Regions from separate parts of the Paraburkholderia sp. BL6669N2 genome, predicted to be linked through region 1. Evidence: riboswitches for the same ligand, from Rfam matches in the RefSeq annotation. Region 1 holds a riboswitch; the other holds the start of a gene.
What was found. Region 1 has a riboswitch for glycine ahead of gcvT (glycine cleavage system aminomethyltransferase GcvT). Riboswitches for the same ligand answer to the same signal wherever they lie in the genome.
Positions count from the first base shown of each region.

Region 2: another riboswitch for glycine. It lies ahead of B0G80_RS30825 (D-amino acid dehydrogenase); the one in region 1 lies ahead of gcvT (glycine cleavage system aminomethyltransferase GcvT).

Region 1 is NZ_QUNA01000001.1:3,410,220-3,415,041, reverse strand. It holds gene gcvP (aminomethyl-transferring glycine dehydrogenase) at 1-461, opposite strand, end outside; gene gcvH (glycine cleavage system protein GcvH) at 541-921, opposite strand; gene gcvT (glycine cleavage system aminomethyltransferase GcvT) at 985-2,103, opposite strand; glycine riboswitch at 2,184-2,343, opposite strand; glycine riboswitch at 2,376-2,477, opposite strand; gene B0G80_RS15600 (hypothetical protein) at 2,632-2,982, opposite strand; gene B0G80_RS15595 (oxidoreductase) at 3,181-4,230, opposite strand; gene B0G80_RS15590 (UvrD-helicase domain-containing protein) at 4,540-4,822, shown strand, end outside.
Region 2 is NZ_QUNA01000002.1:1,855,729-1,860,550, forward strand. It holds partial or broken gene B0G80_RS30805 (N-acetyltransferase family protein) at 1-401, shown strand, start outside; gene B0G80_RS30810 (PaaI family thioesterase) at 413-808, opposite strand; gene B0G80_RS30815 (MFS transporter) at 1,183-2,313, shown strand; gene B0G80_RS30820 (LysE family translocator) at 2,330-2,962, opposite strand; glycine riboswitch at 3,172-3,265, shown strand; gene B0G80_RS30825 (D-amino acid dehydrogenase) at 3,450-4,661, shown strand.

The DNA.
Region 1 (4,822 bases):
CCCGTCAGGTCGACGATCATCTGCTGGAAGTTCAGCAGCGCCTCCAGACGGCCTTGTGAAATTTCCGGCTGATACGGCGTGTACGCGGTGTACCACGCCGGATTTTCCAGCACGTTACGCAGGATCACCGTCGGCGTGTGCGCGTTGTAATAGCCCTGCCCGATGTATGAGCGGAACACCTGGTTCTTGTCCGCGAGTTCGCGCAGCGCGGCGAGCGCTTCGGCTTCGCTCTTCGGTTGCGCGAAGGGGCCGAGCGGCAGCGTTTCGGTGCGGCGGATCGTCTTCGGAATGACGGCGTCGATCAGCGCGGCGCGCGATGCGAAGCCGAGGGCTTCGAGCATCGCGTGCTGGTCGGCCGCGTCCGGGCCGATATGCCGTTCGGCGAAGGCGTCATGCACTTCGAGCGCGGCGAGCGAGAGAGGAGTGCGGTTCATCAGACGATCCGGGTGTTCGAGCTTCATGGGTGTTCCTGGCGGTGCGGTGTCCTTCGGCATTCGAAAAAGGACGCGCCGCACCTGTCGGGTTAAACGTAAAGGTGAATCAGGCGCCGATCGACTTGCTGTACGCGTCGGCGTCGATCAGACGGTCTTGCGTCGCGTCCGCAGCCGGCTTGATCTTGAAGAGCCAGCTTTCGTACGGCGTGGAGTTGACCGAATCAGGCGTGTTGGCCACGGCGGTGTTCGCTTCGACGATCTCGCCCGAAACCGGCGCGTAGATATCGGAAGCGGCTTTCACCGATTCGATGACGGCGACGGTGTCGCCGGCCGTGACCGTCTTGCCCAGTTCCTGGACTTCGAAGAAGACGATGTCGCCGAGCGCTTCCTGCGCGTGGTCGGTGATGCCGACCGTCAGCGTGCCGTCCGCCTCGGTGCGGACCCACTCGTGCGATTCGGTGTATTTCAGATCGGCCGGGATGCTCATCGGATGCTCCTATGCGGTGTGATTCGGTTGTAACGTGGGAAGTAGACGCACGCGCAGGTTTGCTTAAACCGCGAGCACTTTGCCATTGCGCACGAACGGCAGTTTTACCACGCTTGCAGGTACGTTCTTGTCACGAATCTGAACGTGAACGGTGTCGCCCGGCTGCACGCCTTTCGGCACGCGCGCAAAGGCGATGGATTCCTGCATGGTCGGGGAAAACGTACCGCTGGTGATTTCGCCTTCGCCCTGCGGCGTGACGACTTTTTGATGAGCACGCAGCACGCCCGCCGCCTTGCCGTTTTCCTTCAGCAGAATCAAGCCGACGAACGCAGCCTGCGAACCGTCCGCTTCCAGCTTGCCCTTGCCGACGAAGTCGCGCGGCGAGGTGAGGTCGACGGTCCAGGCGAGGCCGGCGTCGAGCGGCGAGACGTTGTCGTCCATGTCCTGGCCGTACAGGTTCATGCCGGCTTCGAGCCGCAGCGTGTCGCGCGCGCCGAGACCGGCCGGGCGCACGCCTTGGGCGTGCAGCGCATTCCACAGCGCTTCGACGTGATCTGCGGGGACAATGATTTCGAAGCCGTCTTCGCCGGTGTAGCCGGTGCGGGCAACGGTCAACTCGCCGAACGGCGTGTCTTCGATGCGGGCGGCGTTGAAGGGCTTGAGCGCTTCGGTGGCGGCGCGTGCCGTCGGCACGGTTTGCCACACTTTTTCGCGGGCGTTGGGGCCTTGCACGGCGACGATCGCGTAATCGCGGCGCGGCGTGATGGTCAGGCCGAAGCTGCCTTCAGCGTTGAGTTGGCCGAACCAGGCGATGTCTTTGTCGGCGGTGCCGGCATTGACGACCACGCGGAAATGATCTTCGCCGAAGTAATAGACGATCAGATCGTCGATCACGCCGCCGTTCGGGTTCAGCAGGCAGGAGTACAGCGCGCGGCCCGGCGTTTGCAGCTTGGCGACGTTGTTCGCCAGCGCATACTCGAAGAAAGCGCGCACGCGCTCGCCGGTGAAATCGACGACACACATGTGCGAGACGTCGAACATGCCGGCGTCGGTGCGCACGGCGCGGTGTTCGTCGATCTGCGAGCCGTAGTTGACAGGCATGTCCCAGCCGCCGAAATCGACCATGCGGGCATTGAGCGCACGGTGGGTGGCGTTGAGCGGGGTGTGTTTGAGTTCGGTCATGGGGCCTCAGGCGTCTCGCGAAACAAAAAAGGCCATGCGGCGCTACGCCTCGCGGCCTTTTAGCTGCGAGCGATGCGTTGCATGGCCCCTCTGTCCTCGATACCTGAGAGATTGCGTTGCCGTGGTCACGTTGACGTGTCACGGTGAAACGCGCGCCCCTTCGGTGGGCAGCTTGCCAGATTCGCTCGCACTTACGACGCGCGATGCGCACGGCTACTGCCGCTCTCCAGAGTGCGAAAAACCGGTGCTCGATGTTGCCTGAGAGCGGGTTCTTCGACGCGGTCGGTCCTTTTGCCTGAGAGTTTGCGGGTGTGCCCCTTCGGCGGCGCGGCCTGCGGTTTTCTGCGGCCAGCACGCTCTCCCGACGCGTGCGGCGAATGTACGCGAGGGCCGGGGGCTTGTCAAATAAAGGCCCGAGAACCGCGCGGCGGTTGACGGAGCGTCTGCGCACTTGTCAAAAAAAGCGCGGGACGTGATGCCCGCGCTCGTGCTGCTTCGGCGTTGAAGCCGAAATTGATTCTGGCGCGATTACTCGCCGATAGCGTGTGCCGCGTTGTCCAGTTCCTGATTCAAGACGCGCTGTTCGTCGCCCGACAGGCCGCCGCCGTGTTGCGCGGCCATGTCGTGCGCTTCCTGACGGATCACGTCGAGGCGATGGTGCAGCGCTGCGCCTTGGGGCGGCGGGTAATAGCCCTGATTCACGCGGTTGTCGATCCGGCGGCTGAGGTTGTCGATGCGGCCTTCGACCTGATGCAGGCGCTGATCCGCGATCTGTTGCGGGTTGGGGCGAGGCGCCGGCTGGGGTTGAGGCGCCACCACACAGGCGGCGAGGGAACTGAGCAAGGCGCAAGCGGCGAGCGCGCGGATAGTACGGGGCATGGACACTCCGGAAGTCATTGTCGTTTTGTGGTGCTACCCTGGTAGCAACGGATGACTACCGGGCCGCGCTGACCTGCCGCGCGGCCTGATTTGTAACGTTATGTTCCTTTCGGGCTTGTCAGGGTTCTGGGCCCGCGCCGTGTGCACGGCCAGTACTGTTTTAGGTACACAAGCCGTTTCGCCGCGCGGACCAAGCCGTCAGCGAATCCTCTCGAACGGCAGCCGGGCGCCTTCTTCCGAGCTTCGGCCGGCGAGCTCGATAACCGTCATAACGTCGACGGCGTCCTGTGCGCTCACCGGGAATTTCACGCCGTTCTGGATCGCGTCGGCCACCGCGACATAAAACCCGGCGTAATCGCCATTGCGCGTCGGCCACTCCCGCTCGACTTCCTGATCGCCTTCCACGACGCGCACTACACCCGGGGCGTTGCCGGCGCCGAAGCCGTCGTCGCCCGGACGCAGGCCCGCCTTCAACTGATCTTCCTGCGTGTCGAGCCCGTATTTCATATAGCTGCCGCGTGTGCCGTGGAGGGTGAAGCGCGGCGCGACCAGCGCCGTCAGCGCGCTCGCGTGCAGCACCACTTCGAATTCACCGTAGCCGAGCTGGATGTGCACGTAGTCGGGCGCGCCGGCGTCGTCACGATGTGCGCGCACCGTTGCCGACACGGTTTGCGGCGTGCCGAACAGCGCCAGCGCCTGGTCGATCAGATGCGGTCCGAGGTCCAGCAGCAAGCCGCCGCCTCGCGACGCTTCCTCGCGCCAGCGCTGGCGCACCTCCGGCCGGAAACGGTCGAAGTGCGATTCGTATTGCGTGATCCGTCCCAACTCGCCGCTCGCCAGCAGATCGCGCACGGTCAGAAAATCGCCGTCCCAGCGACGGTTGTGAAACGGCATGAAGAGTTTGCCTCGGGCGAGCGCGATGTTGGCCAGCGTGTGCGCGTCGGCGGCGTTCAACGTGACCGGTTTGTCCACCACCACGTGCTTGCCCGCTTCCAGCGTGCGGCGTGCCAGGTCGAAGTGCGTGTCGTTCGGCGTGGCGATCACGATGCAGTCGAGTTCATCCAGCGCCAGCAGCGCGTCGAGGTCGGCCACCACCTTCGTGTGCGGATAGTCGGCGAGCGCGCACTCGGGCTGGCTCGTGGCAATGGCCGCGACGCTCGCGCGGCCGCAGTGCTCGATCACCGGCGCATGAAAGGTCGCGCCGGCGAAACCGTAACCCATCAATCCAATCTTCAGCGATGCGGACATGCGTGTCTTCCTGCAAAAACGGCGCGCCGCTTTGCCACCGCGGCGACGGCGCGCAACACCGCAATTGTGGCATGTCCTGGAGGTGGACCGTCAGCGTCGTCGTGAGCGTTTGTCGCCGCTATCCGTCAACACAATCGTGTTAACATCGCTCCTCTCGCGCGAACCGCAGCGGGCCGGAATACCGGCGCACCGCGCGGGGCGCCCGTTCCAGCTGCCGGGGCTGCGCAGCATGCCCCCGGGCCTCCGGCCGGCGAATATGCTGCCACGCCCTCAACCGCTGCTTTCAACCGCAACACCCATCCACTGACGATGTCCGCAGGCCTGAACCCCGCTCAAAATGAAGCGGTCCGTTATCTCGACGGTCCGTGTCTCGTGCTCGCCGGCGCAGGTAGCGGCAAAACGCGCGTGATCACGCAGAAGATCGCGCACCTGATCGAGGCCAAGGGCTTCGAGCCGCGCCACATCGCCGCCGTCACGTTCACGAACAAGGCCGCGCTGGAAATGCGCGAGCGCGTGGGCAAGCTGCTCGAAGGCAAGACGCTGACCACGCCCGGCAAGGAAGGCCGCAAAGTGCCCGTCAACCAGTTGACGG
Region 2 (4,822 bases), on a different contig from region 1:
GTCGAGGAAAGTGAAGGGTTCTGGCGCGGCAAAGTGCTGCCTTCGCTGCGTGCCGGCGGCCTGGTGCTGTGGTCGCGCGTCAAGGCGAAACGATTGCCGGCACCGTGCAACTCGATTACGACACGATGCCGAACCAACGGCATCGCGCCGAAGTGCGCAAGCTGCTGGTTCATCCTGGCTTTCGCCGTCAAGGCATCGCGCGGGCGCTGATGACGGAGCTCGAACGCCATGCTTCTGCACTGCAACGCAACCTGCTCACGCTCGACACCCGCACCGGCGACCACGCGGAGCCGCTTTATACCGAACTGGGTTATCGAACCGCGGGCGTGATCCCAGGATACGCGCGCGGCACGCACACCCATGAGTTCGATGCGACCACCATCATGTACAAGGCGCTATGAGCGGGTGCCTCTCAAGCCGGCCGTGAATACTTGAAGGTGCCCTGGGCGCTTGCGATCAGCAGCTTGCCGTCCACCCAGGCCTCGCCGCGCGAGAAGAAAATCGAGCGGCCGGCGCGCTCCAGAAACCCCTTCGCGGTGACGGACTCGCCAAGTCCCTTGTCGAGATAGTTGGTGGTCAGCGAGAGCGTGAAAGCATGCCGCGCCGGTGCGCCGCTTTCCGCAAAGATTCCCGCATAGCCCGCCGCCGCATCGAGCAGCGTCGCGATCGCGCCGCCTTGCAGCACGCCTTGGCGATTGAGCTTGCTCGCATCGATCGGCATGAGCAGTTCGGCGTAGCCGTCGCGCCATTGCGTGAGACGAACGCCGAGCGATTCGAGAAACGGGTTGTCGATGGGAAAGTCGGACATGGGTGGGCCTTTGTGTTCGAGACAAGAAATGCGCCGCGCGGATGGCGCGCGGCCGATCATCAGTGCACTCAGCATACCCCGCCCATGGCAACCCACCATTCAGGATGGAATCAGAACCGCGCCGACCGACGTTACCGGCTTGCTCTCTTTGCGTCGCCCGAAAGCCCTCGGATCGGCCGCGCCCTGCCCGCTTCGTCGATCCAGTTGCCCGCTCTCGGGCACAATCGGTTCTTCGCCGCTCGCTGCGGCCCGACGTCATTCGCCCGCTTGCCATCCTGCCTCGATGAGTTCAGCCACTCCCCGCCGACGGTGCGCCGCACTGGCAGCGCAATCTCTATGTCTGCCTGTTCGGCTCGTTCACGACCATCGTGGCAATGACCCTGCTGCTGCCATTCCTCCCGCTCTATGTGCAGCAGCTCGGTGTCGATTCGGCCGCGGCCGCCGTGCAATGGTCCGGCGTCGCGTTTGGCGCGACCTTCCTCGCCGCCGCGCTGGTGTCGCCGCTGTGGGGCCGCATGGCCGACCGCTACGGACGCAAGCTGATCCTGATACGCGCGAGCCTCGGCATGGCCATCGTGATGTCCTTGTTGGGGCTCGCGCAGAATGTCTGGCAACTGGTGGGGCTGCGGTTTCTGGCGGGGCTGGTCGGCGGCTATGCGTCGGGCGCGACCGTGATGATCGCCACGCAGACGCCGCGCTCGCGCACCGGATGGGCGCTCGGCACGCTGGCCTCGGGCGTGATGGCGGGCAGCCTGGTCGGCCCGCTGGTGGGCGGCGCGCTGCCGCCGCTGATCGGTATCCGCAACACGTTTTTCATTGCCGGCGCGATGATCTTCTGCGCGTTCGTCGCGACCACGCTGCTCGTCAAGGAGCAACCGGTGGAACGGACGCGCGGCGGGACGCACCACGCGGACGCGGCAACCGGCCGGGCCAGCGTGCCCGATCTGCGGCCGGTGCTGGCGATGCTGTTCACCTCCGGCTTGCTGATGTTCGCCAACATGTCGATCGAGCCGATCATCACCGTGTATGTCAGCCAACTGGTGCACGACACACGGCATGTCACGCTGGTGTCGGGCTTCGTGATGTCGGCCTCGGCGCTGGGCAGCGTGCTGGCGGCTTCGCGGGTCGGCCGTCTGGCCGACCGCATCGGCGCGCCCAAGGTGATCGTGGCGTGTCTCGCCGTGTGCGCGGCCTTGCTGGTGCCGCAGGCGTTCGTCACGAGCGGCTGGCAACTGGTGGCGCTGCGTTTTTTGATGGGTCTCGCGCTGGCCGGCCTGCTGCCGTCCATCACGAGCGTGATCCGTCACAACGTGCCCGACCGCTCGGCCGGCTACATACTCGGCTATGCGACCTCGGCGAATTACGCGGGACAGGTGGCGGGGCCGCTCGCGGGCGGCTTTGCCGGCGCGCATCTCGGCATGCCTTCGGTGTTTCTCATCACCAGCGCGTTGATGCTCTGCGGGGCGCTGTTCAACGGCTGGGTGTTCAGGGCGCGCAACGAATAGCGCGCCTCGACACAACTCAGCGGCGCGAATCGAGCGCGATGCGTACCGCGAGTCCGGCGAGCACGGTGCCCATCAGCCAGCGCTGCACCTGCAGCCACACCGGCCGGCCGCCGAGAAACACGGCGATCGAACCCGCCATGCTGGCGATCAGCGCATTGATCGTTACGCTGATGACGATCTGCACGCAGCCAAGCGCGATGGACTGCGCAAGCACACTGCCGTGCCCCGGTGAAATGAACTGCGGCAGCAGCGACAGGTACATCACCGCGATCTTCGGATTGGCGAGATTGGTGACGAGGCCCATGGTGAAGAGCTTGCGGCGGCTGTCGTGCGGCAGATCGCGGACCTGGAACGGCGAACGGCCGCCCGGCTTGACCGCCTGCCACGCCAGATACAGCAGATACAGCGCGCCGCCGAAGCGCAGCGCGTCGTACGCGTACGGCACCGTCAACAGCAGCGCGGTGATGCCGAACGCGGCGCAGAACATGTAGAACACGAAGCCGAGCGCGACGCCGCCGAGCGAGATGAGACCCGCGCGCCGCCCCTGGCAGAGCGATCGCGAGATCAGATAGATCATGTTCGGACCCGGCGTGAGCACCATGCCGAGCGAAACCAGGCCGAAAGCGAGCAGCGTTGTGAATGCGGGCACGGCATTCTCCTCTGTGAGCGGAAGTTGGGCAGTGGCGTCGAATATAGCCGATCCAGCCATTCCGGCGCGGCATACGGGTTCGAAAATCCGTAGCGGCGCATGGCCTCTGCCTTCATCTCCATTCAGGCCGTTTCAGACCGCCGCTGCGCCGCGCATCGCACGAAAGACTTGCGGCAAAATATTTTGAACGGTATTGTCGAGCCGTTCTGCAATGCAGCGCGGGAGAGATCGTCAGACGTTCGTGACGACGCCGACGGAGCAACCGCCCCGGAAACTCTCAGGCAAAAGGACCGCGCAGCAGGAACATCTGGAGAGCGGCGCATTGCACTACCCTATGCGCCCACCGAAGGGGATTCCCCGCACACGGCTCGAATCGGGCCCGGCTGGCGCGGGGAAGAAACTCTCAGGTACATGGACAGATGGGGCATCAACGCCGGTTTCGACACGAAATCGACACCGGTGATGCTCAACTACTCTGGACCATGTCATGTCACGAATCGCCATTATCGGCGCCGGCATTACCGGCGTCACGACCGCTTACGCCCTCGCCCGGCGCGGCCATCACGTCACGGTTTTCGAGCGCCATCGCTATGCGGCGATGGAGACTTCGTTCGCCAACGGCGGCCAGCTGTCCGCCAGCAATGCCGAAGTGTGGAACAGCGTGGCCACCGTCATGAAAGGCCTGCGCTGGATGCTCACACGCGACGCCCCGCTGCTGCTCAACCCCGCGCCGAGTTGGCACAAGTACTCGTGGATGGGCGAATTCCTGCGCCAGATTCCACACTACCGGGCCAACACCGTCGAAACCGTACGGCTCGCGATTGCCGCGCGCGAGCACCTGTTTTCGATTGCCGAAACCGAGGGCATCGACTTCGATCTGGAGCGGCGCGGCGTTCTGCACATCTACAAGACCCGCAAGGAATTCGACGCCGCGAGCAAGGTGAACCAGTTGCTGCGCGAAGGCGGCCTCGACCGCAATCCGGTGACGTCGAGCGAACTGCATGACATCGAGCCCACGTTGCACGGCGATTTTTACGGCGGCTTCTTCACCCCGTCCGACTCGACCGGCGATATTCACAAGTTCACGCGCGGCCTTGCTGAGGCGTGCGTGCGGCACGGCGTCGAGTTTCATTACGACGCGCAAATCACGTCGATCGAGCAGCCTGCCGAGGGGCGCTTTACGCTGATGGTCGATCTCGAAGGCGAGTCGCAGCGGTTCACGTTCGAGCGGATCGTCGTGTGCGCCGGGGTGAAAAGCCGGGACTTCGCGTCGATGCTCGGCGACCACGTGAACATCTATCCCGTCAAAGGTTATTCGATCACGGTCTGTCTCGACGACGAACTCAGTCAGCAGCGCGCACCGTGGGCGAGCGTGCTCGACGACAGCGCGAAGATCGTCACGAGCCGCCTCGGCGCGGATCGATTTCGGGTAGCCGGCACGGCGGAGATCAACGGCTTCAACCGCGATATCCGTTCGGACCGGATCGCGCCGCTGGTGGACTGGACGCGGCGTCATTTCCCCGAGGTGTCGACCTCACGTGTGATTCCGTGGGCGGGCTTGCGGCCGATGCTGCCGAGCATGTTGCCCAAGGTGGGCCGTGGCAAACAGCGCGGCGTGTTCTATAACACCGGGCATGGGCATCTGGGCTGGACGTTGTCGGCCGCGACGGCGCAGGTGTTGGCGGGGGCGATTCAGTAGCACCAGGTTCAGGTTGGCGGGCGGCGGCCATTCGCCTCGTCGAGGCAGTCAGAACATCACAAAACCCCTGCAAGTCCAGTTGCTCAGGGGGTTTGTGTTTCTGGCTAATCAATAAACACCGTCTTTTGGTTTTGTTGAGCCGCTCGTCAGTTGCAAATGCA